One region of the Paenibacillus rhizoryzae genome, then DNA from elsewhere that is predicted to be linked to it. Evidence: a T-box and tRNA genes for the amino acid it is inferred to sense, from the RefSeq annotation. Region 1 holds a T-box; the other regions hold tRNA genes.
The links. The T-box of region 1 lies ahead of leuS (leucine--tRNA ligase). A T-box ahead of a tRNA ligase gene usually reads a tRNA of that ligase, here a tRNA-Leu.
Positions count from the first base shown of each region.

Region 2: it encodes a tRNA-Leu, which carries the amino acid that the T-box ahead of leuS (leucine--tRNA ligase) is inferred to sense. The anticodon was not compared.
Region 3: it encodes a tRNA-Leu, which carries the amino acid that the T-box ahead of leuS (leucine--tRNA ligase) is inferred to sense. The anticodon was not compared.
Region 4: it encodes a tRNA-Leu, which carries the amino acid that the T-box ahead of leuS (leucine--tRNA ligase) is inferred to sense. The anticodon was not compared.

Region 1 covers NZ_JCAALT010000003.1:68,407-72,547, forward strand. Annotated here, with positions in the region: gene AC6ESO_RS09100 (CvfB family protein) at 1-615, shown strand, start outside; gene AC6ESO_RS09105 (class I SAM-dependent DNA methyltransferase) at 618-1,376, shown strand; T-box leader at 1,445-1,675, shown strand; gene leuS (leucine--tRNA ligase) at 1,758-4,141, shown strand, end outside.
Region 2 covers NZ_JCAALT010000001.1:422,683-426,823, forward strand. Annotated here, with positions in the region: gene AC6ESO_RS01810 (transglutaminase-like domain-containing protein) at 1-822, shown strand, start outside; gene AC6ESO_RS01815 (glycoside hydrolase family 18 protein) at 838-1,896, shown strand; tRNA gene AC6ESO_RS01820 (tRNA-Leu) at 2,007-2,093, shown strand; gene AC6ESO_RS01825 (2-phosphoglycerate kinase) at 2,154-2,747, shown strand; gene AC6ESO_RS01830 (exosporium protein C) at 2,856-3,269, shown strand; gene AC6ESO_RS01835 (divergent polysaccharide deacetylase family protein) at 3,403-4,141, shown strand, end outside.
Region 3 covers NZ_JCAALT010000001.1:402,336-406,476, reverse strand. Annotated here, with positions in the region: gene AC6ESO_RS01760 (ABC transporter substrate-binding protein) at 1-947, opposite strand, end outside; tRNA gene AC6ESO_RS01755 (tRNA-Leu) at 1,442-1,528, opposite strand; gene AC6ESO_RS01750 (SGNH/GDSL hydrolase family protein) at 1,625-2,773, opposite strand; gene AC6ESO_RS01745 (glycoside hydrolase family 27 protein) at 2,831-4,141, opposite strand, start outside.
Region 4 covers NZ_JCAALT010000001.1:388,356-392,496, reverse strand. Annotated here, with positions in the region: gene AC6ESO_RS01715 (glycoside hydrolase family 95 protein) at 1-1,752, opposite strand, end outside; gene AC6ESO_RS01710 (helix-turn-helix domain-containing protein) at 1,910-2,773, shown strand; tRNA gene AC6ESO_RS01705 (tRNA-Leu) at 2,846-2,932, opposite strand; gene AC6ESO_RS01700 (TFIIB-type zinc ribbon-containing protein) at 3,041-3,430, opposite strand; gene AC6ESO_RS01695 (hypothetical protein) at 3,499-3,708, opposite strand; gene AC6ESO_RS01690 (hypothetical protein) at 3,797-4,117, opposite strand.

The DNA of each region.
Region 1 (4,141 bases):
TTGAAGGAGCTTCGCCCGAAACGCGGCGACGAGGTTCATGTTATTCTTGCCCATGACAAAATCGGCCGTCTTGTCGCTAAGGTGGCCTTCGAGGAAGAACTCTCGGAGCTGGCATTCCATGCGCCGCAAGCTTGGCATAACACTTGGGTCGAGGGCTGGGTAACGAAGACGCTGAAGATCGGCTCGTTTGTGATGATCGATGGCGGCGTAATCGGATTTGGCGCTTATGGCTTCATCCCTGCCGATGAGCGGACGCGGTTGCTGCGACTCGGTGAGCGTGTGAAAGCGCGGGTTACTTTCGTACGTGAGGACGGACGTGTCAATCTGTCCATGAATCAGCGTAAGGAAGTAGGACGTGTAGAAGATTCGGAGCGTATTCTGAGCTTCTTGAAGGAGCGTCCGAACGGGGCTATGCCATATTCGGATGAAACGCAAGCCGAAATCATCAAGGAGAAATTCAGCATCAGCAAAGGCGCGTTCAAGCGGGCTATCGGTAAGCTGATGCGCGAAGGACTCGTCGTCCAAGAAGGAAGCTGGACGAAGCTGACCGAGCAAGCGAAGGCGGCGGCTACTGCCACGACGCAGGCAACTTCTGCGGCAGACGCGGGGGAATAGAGATGGAAGCTTATCGGCATTTCGCCTCCGTATATGACAGACTGATGGAAGAGATGCCGTATCCGCAGTGGCTGAAGTTTGCAGAGAATTGCTGGAAACGGTACGGAACGCCTAAAACTGTCGTTGATCTGGGATGCGGAACAGGCAGCATTGCCATTCCGCTGGCACGAAGCGGTTACCAGGTCTACGCGATTGATCTTTCCTCCGATATGCTGACCATTGGGCAAAGCAAGTGGGGGGATGAACCTTCGCGCAGCGGCGGCTCGATTACTTGGCTTCAGCAGGATATGACCGAGTGGGAGATCGGCGAAGAGGCAGATGCCGTTATCTCTTTCTGCGATTGTATCAACTATCTGACGGAGGAAGAAGAGGTTCAAGCCGCTTTTCAGGCAACCCATCAAGGCTTGAAGTCAGGCGGTTTGTTCCTCTTTGATGTTCATGCGCCGAAGACGTTAGCTAGGTATGCGGATGAGCAGCCCTATGTACTCGATGATCCGGATGTGGCTTACATTTGGACCTGCGAGCTGGATGAAGAGCGGGTTGAGATCGAGCACCGACTGACGATATTTGCGCAGGAGAGCGGTCCGCGAGACAGTTATTCTCGCATTGAGGAGACGCACGTACAACGGGCGTATGACGCGCAGTGGATTCGGGAATCACTGCTAATGGCAGGATTCAGTCATGTGGAGCAATTTGCGGATTTCACGATGGATGAGGCTAATTCGGAATCAGAACGGCTGTTTTTTGCGGCAATCAAGTGAAAATGACAGATTTCGGGCGTTCTATGCCTTGACATGACAGGATTCGCTTCTTTATAATCGAACTATCTATTTAGGTGTTGAAGAGGAGCAGTAGCTTTAGCAGCGTTTGGATCAGAGAGCCGGCGGTAGGTGCAAGCCGGACCAACGTGAAGTGAACTCGCCTTGGAGCCGCGCGTGAACACGATTTCAGTGGCAAACGTGCCGTTTCGCCTGCGTTAAGGGCAAAGAGTGAGCAGCGACAAAGCATGTCGTTTGCTAACTAGGGTGGTACCACGGGAGAATAATCTCTCGTCCCTAGCGTTGTCGCTAGGGACGGGAGTTTTTTTGTTTTCTAATAAGGACTGGTTTGGCATGGAAGAGAGAATAGGGAGGCAATTCGTTATGACACAGGAACGCCAGGAGCAACAGGGGTATAACCCGTTAGTCATTGAACCGAAATGGCAGAAGCATTGGGATGAGAACAAGTCGTTCAAGACGACCGAGGATGCAGGGAAACCGAAATTCTACGCACTTGATATGTTCCCTTATCCATCCGGGGCGGGACTTCATGTCGGCCATCCGGAAGGTTACACCGCAACGGATATCGTCTCGCGTTATAAGAGAATGCGCGGCTATAACGTGCTTCATCCGATGGGCTGGGATGCATTCGGTTTGCCGGCTGAGCAGCATGCGCTGGATACCGGCGAACACCCGCGTGAGATTACGGTCAAGAACATCAACAATTTCCGCCGTCAAATTAAATCGCTTGGTTTCTCCTACGATTGGGACCGCGAATTCAGCACAACCGATCCGGACTACTACAAATGGACGCAGTGGATCTTTATTCAGCTGTTCAATAAAGGCTTGGCTTATGTAGCCGAAGTGCCGGTTAACTGGTGTCCGGCGCTTGGAACGGTTCTTGCCAATGAGGAAGTCATCAACGGCTTGAGCGAGCGCGGCAACCATCCGGTTATTCGTAAGCCGATGCGCCAATGGGTGCTGCGCATTACGGAGTACGCAGAGCGTTTGCTTGAAGATTTGGAAGAGCTGGATTGGACCGAGAGCATTAAAGACATGCAGCGCAACTGGATCGGTAAATCCAAAGGTGCGGAAGTTACGTTCGCCATTGACGGCCATGATGCATCCCTTGTTGTATTTACGACTCGTCCGGATACGCTCTTCGGAGCGTCCTACTGCGTACTTGCGCCGGAGCACGAGCTGGTAGATGTGATTACAACTTCCGCGCAGCAAGCAGCCGTGAAGGATTATCAAGAAACAGCCGCACGCAAGAGCGACCTTGAGCGTACGGATCTGAATAAAGACAAGAGCGGCGTATTCACCGGTGCTTATGCAGTCAATCCGGTTAACGGCGCGCTTGTTCCGATCTGGATTGCCGATTACGTCCTTGCCGGTTATGGCACAGGCGCAATTATGGCCGTGCCGGGACATGATCAACGCGACTGGGAATTCGCACAGCAGTTCGATTTGCCGATCGTGGAAGTCGTTCAAGGCGGCGATGTGCTGGCTGAAGCTTTCGCAGGCGACGGTCCGCATGTGAATTCCGGATTCTTGGACGGTCTCAGCAATGAAGCGGCGATTGCTCGCGCTATCGAATGGCTGGAAGCGGAAGGCAAAGGCCAAGGCAAAGTGACTTACCGTCTTCGCGATTGGCTGTTCAGCCGTCAGCGCTACTGGGGCGAGCCGATTCCGATTCTCCATTTGGAAGACGGCACAATGAAGCCGGTACCGGATGATCAATTGCCGCTGCTGCTTCCTGACGTGGATCAAATCAAACCGTCGGGTACAGGCGAATCCCCGCTTGCGAATGTGACGGAGTGGGTTGAAACGATCGATCCGGAAACCGGTTTGCGCGCGCGTCGCGAAACGAACACGATGCCGCAATGGGCCGGCAGCTGCTGGTACTATCTGCGTTTCATTGATCCGCATAACGATAAAGAATTGTGCTCCAAAGAGAAACAAGCCGAGTGGCTTCCCGTTGATCTGTATATCGGCGGCGCTGAGCATGCCGTGCTTCACTTGCTGTATGCGCGCTTCTGGCATAAAGTGCTCTACGATATCGGCGTAGTGGATACGAAAGAACCGTTCCATAAGCTGGTTAATCAAGGCATGATCTTGGGTACCAACAATGAGAAAATGAGTAAATCACGCGGTAACGTTATCAATCCGGACGATATCGTGAACGTATACGGCGCTGACACGCTGCGTATGTACGAAATGTTCATGGGGCCGCTTGAAGCGACTAAGCCTTGGAACACAAACGGCGTAGAAGGTATGTACCGCTTCTTGGCTCGCGTATGGCGCTTGTTCGTTACGGACAGCGGAGAGCTTGCTGAGAAAATCGGCGGCAGCGGCGAAGTGTCCGAAGCGTTCAAACGCACATGGCACCGTACCGTGAAGAAGATCACCGATGATTACGAGAACCTTCGTTTCAACACGGCGATCAGCCAGTTGATGATTTTCGTCAACGATGCTTATAAAGCGGAATCCTTGCCACGCGAAGCAATGGAGAGCTTTGTTCAAATGCTTTCGCCGCTTGCGCCGCACATTGCGGAAGAGCTGTGGTCGAAGCTGGGTCGTACGGATGCCTTAACTTATGCGGCATGGCCGACTTTCGATGAATCGTTGACCGTTGACCAAGAAGTTGAAATCGTCGTGCAAGTGAACGGCAAAATCGTTGAGCGGATTTCAATTGCAGCAGATACGGACGAAGCGGAGATGGAGCGCATCGCGAAGGAGTCCGAGAAAGTAGCGGAAGCAATCGCAGG
Region 2 (4,141 bases), on a different contig from region 1:
CTGAATGATAGCTGGCATGATGCGCGTTTCGAACAAGTAAGCACTCTTACTCCGACTGCGGTAATCGGCGAAGTGCTGCTGAAGCGCGATCCGGCAGCTCCGGCTGAGGCGGAAGAAGCAGCCTATTTCCGGAACTTCTCCTTTGCTAGACTGGAGAATGGCTGGTATCAATCGTTATTTTATCCACATGGTCAAACCGATGTGTACGATCAGCCGTTTGAGCTAGAAGTGGGCCGCTATCGGATGACCGCTGGTACGAGGCTGAAGGACGGTTCCGTGCTCGTTCGCTTTACTTATTTTACAGTACTGGAAGGTGCGCGTGGGGAACTGCCTTTGTCGTTCCGATATCCGAGAAGTGAAGTTCCGGTCCTTGGGGAGGCTGACCCGACTTGGCGGTTAACTCGCCAGGATGGAACATCAGCAACACTGAGCGAATTGACACAGGGCAGAAGCGCAGTGTTGGCATGGATCGAGCCGGAGCGCGAGCCTTCCAAGCATTTGCTCCGAGAAATAAAAGAGCTTGTAGGTGCTTATGATGCACTCGGCATGCCTATTATCATGGCTGTCGGTGAGGAAGGCCGGACGGCATCTTTTGAACCAGCTTCCTATGAAGGCTATCCAGTTGATTTCTCTTTCGTTCACGATCGTGATTTCGTTATCCACCAGGCAAGCGGCAAGCTGCTAGGGTCGGATACGGCTTCCCTGCCATTCGTTGTGGTCTTAGATAAAGAAGGCGGCATTCGATATGTAACCGCGGGCTATAAGCTGGGGATCGGTAGAGAAGTACTTCAAGTAGGGACACGTCTAACAGATGAGAAATAAGGAGGAAAACTACCTATGACATCAACATCTAATTATTATTCGGTAGGATATGTCGGCGATTCATGGCTTCCGAAACTAACCAAAGAAAATGCATTGAAGCTGACTCATATTAATATTGCTTTCGGCCATGTAGTTAATGATGAAATCTCCATTGGCCATTTGAAGCATTTAGCCAGTCTGCCAACGATCAAGTCCTATAATCCTAATTTAACGATTCTATTGTCCGTTGGTGGATGGAGTGCGGGCGGGTTCTCCGAAGCTGCCTCTACGCCGGAGGGCAGGAAACGGATGGCTGAAACAGCTGTAGCCATTCTGGACAGCTATGCGATCGATGGCATTGATTTGGATTGGGAATATCCGTGTTACGGCGTAGCGGGGATCGCCTCGAGCCCGGCCGACAAAAGCAATTTCACGCTGCTTTTGAAAGAACTTAGAGAAGCACTGGATCAACTAGGCGCACGAAAAAACCGACATTATTTGCTGACCATCGCGGCGGGAGCGGACCAATACTACATAGACGGGACCGAGATGGATCAAGTTCAGCGCTACTTGGATTACGTGCAATTGATGACCTACGACATGCGCGGCGGTTTTCAGACTTTGACCGGTCACCATACGAATCTGTTTGCGTCAACAGGTGATTTGTTCCGCATTAGCGTGGAGGCTTCTGTTCGCATGTTTATTGCAGCCGGTGTGCCTCGCGAGAAGATCGTTATCGGCGCGGCCTTCTACTCGCGGATGTGGAAGGATGTTCCGAACGTCAATAACGGCTTTCTTCAGATGACCGCTGGAGCGGGCGGCTACGGGCCGGATTTCACCCGTTTGGCTAACGACTATATTGAGAAGAATGGTTACACCCGATTCTGGGACGATGAAGCGAAAGCGCCATTCCTTTACAATGGCAATCAGTTTATCTCGTATGAAGATGAGGAATCGCTTCAGCACAAATGCGAGTTTGTTAAGAATGAAGGACTAGGCGGGGTCATGTTCTGGGAGTACTGCTGCGATACAACTTTCCGATTGCTGGATGCGATCGACAAGGGTTTGGGTACCACTAGTACGGTTACAACATAATGCGGTTACAACATAATGCGGTTTCATATTCATGTTTGACACTGCTATTCTATTCATGGTAAAGTATTTTTACTGCTTCAAACAATAGATTGAAACAGGAACTGCCAGATGCGGTCGTGGCGGAATTGGCAGACGCGCTAGATTCAGGTTCTAGTGGTGTAACAGCCGTGGAGGTTCGAGTCCTCTCGACCGCACCATACTTTCAAACTTACCCCAGAGGATTCTGGGGTTTATTTTTTTATAAGGGGAACAGGGAAATGGTTATTCTAATCAGTGGCAACAGCCGCACGGGGAAGACGCTAATGGCTCAAACCTTGCTTGAGGATTATCGCATTCCCTATCTGTCCATTGATCATTTAAAGATGGGGCTGTATCGTGCTGATCCAGAGTGCGGATTTACACCTTTAGACAGTACGGAACGAATTGGTGAGAAATTGTGGCCGGTTATCAAAGGAATCATCATGACGAATATCGAGAATAATCAGAACCTCATCATCGAAGGTTGCTATATCCTGCCTCACTATCTCAATGACTTCGAAGAAGAATATGCGAAGAAAATCATCTCTGTGTTTCTTGGCTTCTCGCGAGCTTATATCGATGAAAGCCTTGTATCTCACATTTTCGGGTATCAGAATGTAATTGAGGATCGGGGAGATCCGGAAGAAGAGGATTTCATTACAGCCTATATCAACGAACAAGATGCGTTCAGAAGCCAATGTCTGGGCACCGGTGTTGCCTACTTTGAAATTGCAAAGAACTATGAGCATGAGATCGTCAAAGTGTACGATTATATAGAACTGCAAATTAAAGAAGTCACTACAAAACACAGTAAAACTGCCGGTTCACAATGAACCCGGCAGTTTTTTATTTCACTTAAAGGATGAAAGACAACTCGTCCACACCAAAGCAAAATGATTTTCATAGAATAACCTATCTGGTAGGAAAGGAGTTGATCATTCATGGTGAAAATCATTGACTATAACGTTAGCGTACCTGCAGTCGTTACGAACCAAGTGGATATTCCGGTTCCGCAAACACCTGCCAAAACGATCCTCGCTGAGCTTGGTATCTTCATCGCTCCCGAGCATCATAACAATCGTGTCGAGCTGATTGCGACAATTGGCGCAGCAGGTACTGACGGTGTTGTAGATGTACTGTTCCGTGTTTTCCGCGGTACACAAGAAATCTATTACGCGCTGCAAGGTTTCGAAGCAGGCTACGAACATTTTGGCGTTGTCACGCTTCAAGTCATCGACATCAACGTGCCTACCGGCGCACACGGTTATTCGCTTTATGTAGAGAAACTTACTGCTTCTAGCGAAGCTGCTGTCGTTGGCCCAATCAATCTTAGCGCAACCGTTTACGCGGTTTAAGAAATTTCAGCATGCTTGAAGGACGAGGACAGCCTCGTCTTTCTTGTTTGATTCTTTTACATATATTTCCCTTTATTTACAAACAATGAAGGTATGGTAACTACCTTTATGTACAGAAGGAGAAATAAAAAAGATGCAACATAAAACTATGCTGGCGGGTATTATCACAGCCGCTGCATTATTACTGGCTCCAACTACCGGTGCAGCAATGGCTTCTCCGGTAAACGAGAACAAAGTAGAATTAAAAGGTCATCGGCAGGTAGCGATTGTCATCGATGATTTTGGCAACGGAATGACGGGTACGCCGGAGATGATGGAGCTTCCTGTACGTTTTACCGTTGCTGTCATGCCATTCATGCCGACAACGAAACAAGATGCAGAGCTTGCATTCAAAAGAGGCGACGACGTGATCGTCCATATGCCGATGGAACCCGTTCGAGGAAAGCCGGAATGGCTCGGGCCGGGTGCTATCACGACAAGCATGAGCGACGCTGAAATCCGCAAACGGGTAGAGGCAGCTATTGCCGACGTTCCGCACGCCGTAGGAATGAACAATCATATGGGTTCTAAAGTAACAGCGGATGAACGAGCCATGCGGGCGGTGCTGTCCGTCGTCAAGGAACATGGCTTGTTCTTCTTGGACAGCAGAACAACCTATAAGACGGTGCTGCCAAAGGTGACGGCCGAGCTCGGCGTGCCGCTGCTATCCAATCAAGTTTTCTTAGACGATGTGTACACGACGAATCATATCTCCAAGCAGGTCGGAGTGCTTCGTAAATATCTGGAGACCAATGACAGCTGCGTCATAATCGGCCATGTTGGTCCTCCCGGTAAACTAACAGCCGCGGTGCTAAAGGATGCCATTCCGCGGC
Region 3 (4,141 bases), on a different contig from region 1:
TCTTTCGGAGCCGGCTGCAGGATCGATTTATCCACATTGTACATATCCGCTACCAATTGAAGACCTTGGATCGAGTTTGCGCTGTCCATCGAGAACTTCATGTTGCCGCTCTCGTCTTTATCGAACGAGCCTTTATTCCCGTATACGAATTGCTCCGTACTTACTTTCATATCGCCGATGTATCCGAATACGTCTGTTTTGCCATCGCCGTCTTGATCTTTCGTTGCAGCTTTAGCCAGTTCGCGGAATTTATCCCATGTCCAAGCGCCGCTCTTCTGCAATTCGTATGGATCTTCAACGCCGAGCTGTTGCACAAGCTTCTTATTATAGAAGATACCGTATGGGGAAGGAGGAGAATCAATGAATCCGTATTGCTTGCCTTGGTAGCTGCCGCCGTTCTTCATCCAAGGAATGTACTTGGAATCGCTCAAATCCAGCATATCGTCGATTGGTAGGATAAAGTTCTTGTTTACGAGACCCGGGAATGACCAGAACAGCTCAAGCACGACTACATCCGCGAACGGATCGCCTGCAAGCGACGTCGTTGTCAGGTTTTCTACATATTTACCGTAATCGCCGAACTTCACGAATTCGATTTTGCCGTTATATTTCTTCTCAGCCGCTTCGATTAACGCGATTTGCTCGTCTTCCGCAGGACCACGATCTTTCTCTTCCATCAAACGCGGGTCAGCGCCGTCCCACCATAGACCGATTTTGATTGTTGCGCCTTTCAGATCGCCAGCGCTCTCTGCCGGAGCAGTTTCAGCTGTGTTCGTGGCATTGGTTTCGTTCGTCGTTGCCGCCGTGTCTGTATTTGCTGCTCCATCGGAAGCTGTGTTGGTCGTTGTGTTATTCGTATTGTTGTTAGCGCCACATCCTGCTACCGAAAAAGCTACCATCAATGCTGCTGCCGAGACCATCAAACTACGTTTGTTTCCATTACGCATTTTGTTTTGTCCTCCCCTTGGTTAGAAAAAGTAGTAACTTGCATCTAAACCCTTGCTGAGCTGCTAAAGTATGGATGGCCTCCTCTCTGGACGCTCTGCTTGAAGGTATACCTTGATTATGTGAAATAGGTATAACCTGACAATTGTTTGCGTTTTCATTTTATGACTAATTTACAGAATTGTAAATAGTGAATATATCTTTTTAGAAAATATTTAATAGATTCGACAATATAGTTGATAAAAAAAGGGGCGATCGCTCTTTTTTCGACGATTAGATATACTCCATTTTCATTTAATCCATTTAGATATGGTATATAGTTCGTTTACGGAGGGCTGCTATGGCGGTGGGTTTTTTGGTGGAAACTGGGGAAAGAACATATCCTACCAACTCTATTCGTTTGTTCTCGATCGTAACTGCTTCGGCCGCGAAGCAATCTCCAAAATAACGACAAAAAAACCCTTCGAAATGAATCGAAGGGTTGCGGTTTGAATGATGGTGCGGTCGAGAGGACTCGAACCTCCACGGCTGTTACACCACTAGAACCTGAATCTAGCGCGTCTGCCAATTCCGCCACGACCGCATCTGGCAGTTGTCGTCGCTTCAGTAAATCAGAAGCGGCGTTTATTAAAATACCATAATTGTTTAGGCAAAGTCAATATTTTCTTAACGAATGCAATCAATGCTCCATCAGCGCAAGCACTCGCAGCCATGTCCCGGTGCTTCGCTCATCCTTCATCGCCGTATTGCGCACCGTTATTCGCATCGGTTCCGCCTGTGAATGCAACGCCAACTGCACCGGCACTGGACGCCAAAACATCGGGCACCATTCATCAAACGGATTCACGATCCGGAACGGCCCATCGTTTACGGCGAATTCCAGCATACCGGAATCCGGCCCGCAAATGAGCAGCAACCCTGCTCCCCGCCCGTTCACGTCGAAGCTGAACGCCGCTTCCTGTGCATCAGAGGCCAGGTGATCGGCAGCATATCGCCAGTTGACCATGTTGTCCGGTCTCTCCTGTTTCCGGAGCAGCTTCATATCGTAGGCCGTGGACATATCCCGCATAACAGCGAACTCATAAGAGCCTTCCAGCAACGGCACCGGAAGGTCGGATGAAATCACATCCAGGGTCTCAGCTGTATTTTCCTCCAAAGCCCCTACCAGAAATGCCACCAATAGATCCGCATAGAAAGCATATCCGGCATCACTCGGATGCGTGCGATCCGGCGCAAGCTGCTCCCATGTCCCTCCGCCTGCCCAGAGCCAATCACGTACCCTTCGGAAGAACGATACGGATGGCAGACCATAATGTGCAGCAACCTCTTCATGAACAGAGATGAAGAAAGGTTCCTTCTCTCTTAGGTTGTTCTCGTCCGCGGAATAGAGGAATACAATGTCCGCCTGTGGAGAAAGCCTGCGGCACTGACAAACGATCCCCTCCATGCCACGGATCGTTTCTGCTCTTCCTTCAGCGGTTTGTTCCCGGTGCTGACTGTCATTCACCGCGAATTCGATGAACAGCAGGTCAATGTCGTGCTCGTCCCTGACATGCGTCTGAAACCGATGCGCGCCGAGCGTAGAGTTCGTTCCTCCAACCCCAGCATTGACGAAGGTCCATTCCACAGCAGGATAAGCAGATTGCAAATAGTGCTCGGTTACCGCCCGCCAGCTGGAACGGTCGGGATCGGAAGCGCCGTAGCCTTCCGTAATTGATCCTCCGAGAAAAGCGACGGTAATGGGCTCGTTCTGACTCAGCTTCTTCCGGAAACGAGGCAAGCCCTCGCGGACTGTACAATATGAATCTACATTCAGCATATTATTCATTATTTATCCTCCAACAAGGCAAGCTCTCCGCAATTGCGAAGAGCCGCCCTCTTTCTATTAAGGTGTAACTCGGAGTGAATCCAGCAGCATATAGGTGCCTGTTTTCTTCACTGCTTTGAAGGTGTGGCTGCCTGAGGTCAGACCCGTAATCTGGTAGACAACTTGGTTCGTAAGCCTTGCAGCATTATACGTGCTGACCGTCGCCTTGAAGACGTTATCGATGTAAATATCAACGTCGCCCTGCCCAGCTTCCTTCTCCGTGATGTACTCAATGCCTGTTCCCGTAAACGTATACTGGACATAATCATTGTTCGTTTGTGTAAAATGGACGTCGTTGTCGTAATCTCCGAACCCCCGGTTCCCGTTCAATGACCATGCTCCGGAATACGTAAGTCCGGCGTCCGTATTATTGATTTGCGTTTTATTGGAGATGACCTTGAACGCGTCAATAAGCATGTACGTGCCTGATTTCTTAACCGCTTTGATTGTATGGCTGCCGCTCGTTAAGCCGGATATCCGATACACGCTCTGCTGCGTCAACCGAGTTGCATTGTAGGTACTCACAGTACCTTTAAACACATTATCGATATAGATATCGATATCCCCTTGCCCTGCTTCCTTCTCCGTTACCAGCTCAACGCCGGTACCGTTAAACGTATACTGCGCATAGTTATTATTCGTCGACGTGTAATGCACGTCGTCCTGATAATCGCCGAAGCCTCTGCTGCCGTTATACGTCCACGCGCCGGAGTAGGTAATCGTTGTATCCGTGTCATTGACAGCGATGTCGGAAGGTACGTTGAAGCGCAATTTGTCCAAGAGCAAATAAGTACCCGATTTCTTGACCGCCTTCAGCGTATGTGTTCCGTTCGCGAGACCGCTAACAGCAAATACAGTCTGCTGAAGCTGCCGAGTAGCATTAAACGTACTGACCGTCCCTTTCAAGACATTATCGATATAAATATCGATGTTGCCCTGAGACGAATCCTTCTCCGTAATCAATTCCACGCCTGTTCCATTGAACGCGTATTCGAAATAATCATTGTTTGTTTGCGTAAAATGAACATCGTCTTGGTAGTCGCCGAGTCCGCGGTTGTAGCTGCGCTGCCAGCTTCCCGTATATTTGACGCCTGTATCGTCGTCATTGGCCGTAACCGAGCCGCCTGCCGCTCTCACCTTCAGAAGCCGCGAGCCATGCGCCGGCAAACTGACTGAACTATAACCGGTGTTGAAGGAGCCGAGATCGGTATGCGTCCACAAGTCGCGGACGTTCGCTGCGCCGTTCAAGCCGATGTCGCTCCAGTTCACGGTTACAGTTGCCGCAGCGCTGCCGAGATTCACCAAGCCAACCGTGTAAGTGCCGTCTCC
Region 4 (4,141 bases), on a different contig from region 1:
TAAATGGCGATGATCAGGCTGAGCCTCGCCATAATCCTGCAGCCATTCCTGCAGCTGGCCGCCTCGTCCAACCGCAAGCGGCGGGAGAATAGGCAGTGCCGCCATCAATTGTGAACGAAACTCATCATCAGCCCCTAACCGCAAAGAGGCATCGATGAGAAATTCAAACAGTTCACGTACAAGCATCGTATCCATGACCGACCCCATCGACATCGTATAGGATGCTGTTTGCTCCTCGCCCGGATAGAAGCTGTTCTCCGGTGAATTGGAAGGCCCTGTGACCAGATGTCCGGTCTCTGGGTGAACCGCCATATAATCCAGATAGAATACAGCCGCATCTCGCAATACCGGATACGCCAGATTCTTCAGAAAAACTTCGTCTCGGCTAAATTCGTAATGCTCAATAAGCTGTGCCGCCAGCCATAAGCCGCCGGTGACATTAAGCCCCCACGAGTAATGCCAGCCCGGTGCCGCGAATCCCCAAGCATTCGTGAACACGTGCGCTACCCAGCCCTCGCAGCCATAGAAATCCTGTGCCGCTTGGCGTCCGGATTTCGCCAGCTGCTCCACGAAGCGAAGCAGCGGCAGATGGCATTCTGCTAAATTTCCGGTCTCCGCCGGATAATAATTCATCTCGGTGTTCACATCCAGATGGAAATCGCAGCTCCACGCCATACGCGCCGCTTCGCCATCATTCCAAATTCCCTGAAGATGCATGGGCAGCTTAGAGTCCTCACGGGAACCGGCGATCATAAGATATCGGCCATAATGATAGAACAAGGCGAACAGCTGCGGATCGTCATGACCGCCATTCTCGCGCATGTGCAGCATTCTTTTGTCCGTTGTAACGGTTGCGAGCTCTTCCGATCGAGACGATGCTGGAGCAAGCTCAATGGTTACGCGCTCATACAGCTTGCGGTAATCTGCAACATGCGCGGCTTTCAAAGCATCGAACCCTTTATGGGACGCATTTTCGATTCTCCATGCAGGCTCTTCCTTCCATTGCTCATCCGCTCTGCCGTAATCGGTTGCTGCCGTGAAATAGAGGCATGCCTCATCAGCTAGCTCTACGACTATCGCATCTCCTTGAATACTCACCGTTCCGCCGCGCACGATTACGCTCACCATACCTCGCCCATTCACACCGCATGTGCCATCGCTGTGTACATTCTCGGTGGCTTGTCCGTTGAAATAGAGCGTACCGCTTCCTTCTTCGCTCGCTTCTGCCCATGAATGGAAAGTTGAAGATCTGCCTTCGATTGCGACTGAAAAAGAAAGTGAACCCGGCTGATCACTTCTATAACGAGCTGCGATAGCATGATCGGCATGCGTCGCGAACATTTCGCGTTCATATCGCGTGCACCCTGAAGTATAGCCGGTGCGTACAATCGCTTCCTCCAGATCCAATTCCCTTGCAAAGCCTTCCTCCGAATGGCCAAAATAGATCTTCACATCGCACATGGACACATTCGTTCCGAAATTGCCTTTCGTCGGCATCAGCTGCTTTTCAACAAGTCGTTCGCCATTGGCATAATCGCCGTCGAAGAACAGTTCTCTCAATGCGGCTAAGCCTGCTTTCCCCTCAGAACGGCTGGGCGATCGTTCACTCTGACCCGACCAATACGTCGTTTCCGTCAAGTGCCATGTCTCGGTTTCCGCTCCGCTGCAAACAACGGCACCCAGGCTTCCATTTCCGATCGGCAGTCCCTGCGCCCAATTCGAAGCGGAACGGTCATACCATATTTTCATCATCGCTCACTCCTTGAAGAAGTTGATGCTTTCATCCGTACATGAAAGCAGATACATATTTCGAATTTCCTCTATTTATCGTATCATTGAAAGGTATATTCGTATTTGGTCACTCATCCAAAAGTTAACGGAAAATCCGGTAACGAAAGGAATTACCGCGGTGAAGAAACTGACGGAACTCACTCCATTCCTTGGGGACTACATGCCCTATCAATATGACGGAAGCTCAAACGAAGGGCTTCGGACCTGCAGCGTATACGCCATGCATCTCTTCCCCGACGGACCCGGCGAGATGGAAGTCGACGGCAAACGGTACCCCGTCGGCAGAAGAACGCTCGTTTTCCTGCGTCCCGGTCAACCTCATGCCTTTCATTTCTCACCGGAGCATCCGCAATCTTCCTATAATCTCTACTTCGATCTATGGGAGCAGCAGGAACCGCGTTCTTTAAATCGCTTCTTCTTCCGATATCCGGAGAAGTTTCAGCCCCATACCTCCACACCGGCATTCCCTTGCGAAGAGCTGGACAGCATGCCAAGCGTCTTCTCGCTGCAGGCACATCCGCTGCTCTTCGATCTGCTGCACCTCATCTCCAAGTCATTCGAGGATTTAAGCTGCCATCGGCAAGAAACGGTTAACAGCCTGTTTTACGGCTGGATGCTGGCTTGGTACAACGCCGTCCATACGCATCAGCCGAGCGACTATCGGATCGTTCGGTTGCTGGCTAGGCTCGATGCCCATCCGGAGAAACGGGAGCCCGTGTCGGATTGGTGGAAGTCATGCGGTCTGAAGCGAACATACTTTCACGAGCTGTTCCTGCGCGAAACCGGCCTGACTCCTAAAGCTTATCAGCACAGACAATTAATGAAGCGAGCCTCGCAAATTATCCAGGAGAGCGATCTCAGCATTACGGCCATTGCCGAGAAGCTCGGTTACACGTCGATCCATTCGTTCACGCGGCATTTCACCGCGCATTTCGGACTAAGTCCAAGGCAATTCCGTACTGGCCCCCGAGGCTTGCGATAAGGGATCTACCCCAGCTTAAGTGCAAAAAAAAAGAAGCCTTGCATAAGCAAGGCTTCTCTGTGTTTGTATAATTGGTGCGGTCGAGAGGACTCGAACCTCCACGGCTGTTACACCACTAGAACCTGAATCTAGCGCGTCTGCCAATTCCGCCACGACCGCATCTGGCAGATGTGGTTGCAAACAAGCTGCAATCACGTTTTTTATTATGGCATCCGGTTCAGGCGAAGTCAAGAAGAAGAACGAAAGTTGAAATTTTCTAACTATAGATCAATCGAACAAGTCTCCGAAAACATCGAGCATCGTTTTCTTCTTGCGCGGCTTACCGTATTTGTCATAACCATTCTTATCATACCCGTGAGAGTCATACCCGTTCTGGCTGTAGCCTTTGCCGGTATTGTAATTGTGATCCTGACCCTGACTGCGGTGGCGATCACGATCCTGGTCGTAATGGGTCGCATTCGGCGGATACGCTGGATTGACATTCACGCTGCGCTCCAAGCGGTCATAATCATCACGAACTTCTTTGACACCGCGTACAAGCTTGTCCAGCTCGCCGCGATCCAGCCATACCCCTTTACAATCCGGGCAAACGTCGATCAGAACGCCGTCTTTCTCTACCTCGCGCATACGAACATCTGAACATACAGGACATTTCATTCATATAACCTCCAGTAACGTTTGTTACAACAATACGAATGAACCTGCATTTTGTTTCAACTTTTTGCTTACAGCTCCGTTCGGGGTGCAGTCACCGGCTCATAAACATAGCTTCTGCTAAGCTTTACTACTCTGCGGCTGCGCTTGCGAATGACGACGGAGTCCGCATCCCATGCAACGACAATGCCCAGCACATCATTGGCTTCCATCCCATCTCTCACTACACGCACCGAAGTTCCGGCAACCCGAAATTGATCCAACTGTTCTTCCGATATCATCCTCGATCGCTCCATTTCTATAAAAAAACCTCAATACGGCAGTTCATGCCAGCATTGAGGTCTTTCGATTCACTTGTTAGTTCTGCGCTCAGCTAACATGCTCTTTCGAATCATTCGTTTCATACCATTCATCCAGAACCCGGGAAGACATGACACGGCTCGTGATATACTCCGCTTGTTTCTCGGTGAATTGTTCTTTCCAATCCATCTCTAGCTCTGTCGAGAGCTTCACAATCGTAAGGAGTTCGGACCATGCAACATACCGTTTATACCAGAAAAACTGCGGATGCTCAATCATATAAGGGTACAAGTCATCAAAATCAGTATGCTTGCAGTCAAGAGCACGTTCGAAATGGTTCTTCGCTTCCGACAATTTGGTTACTAAATAATCAGCAGATAATTGTCCCATATAGTTGTGCCTCCAATCCGTCAC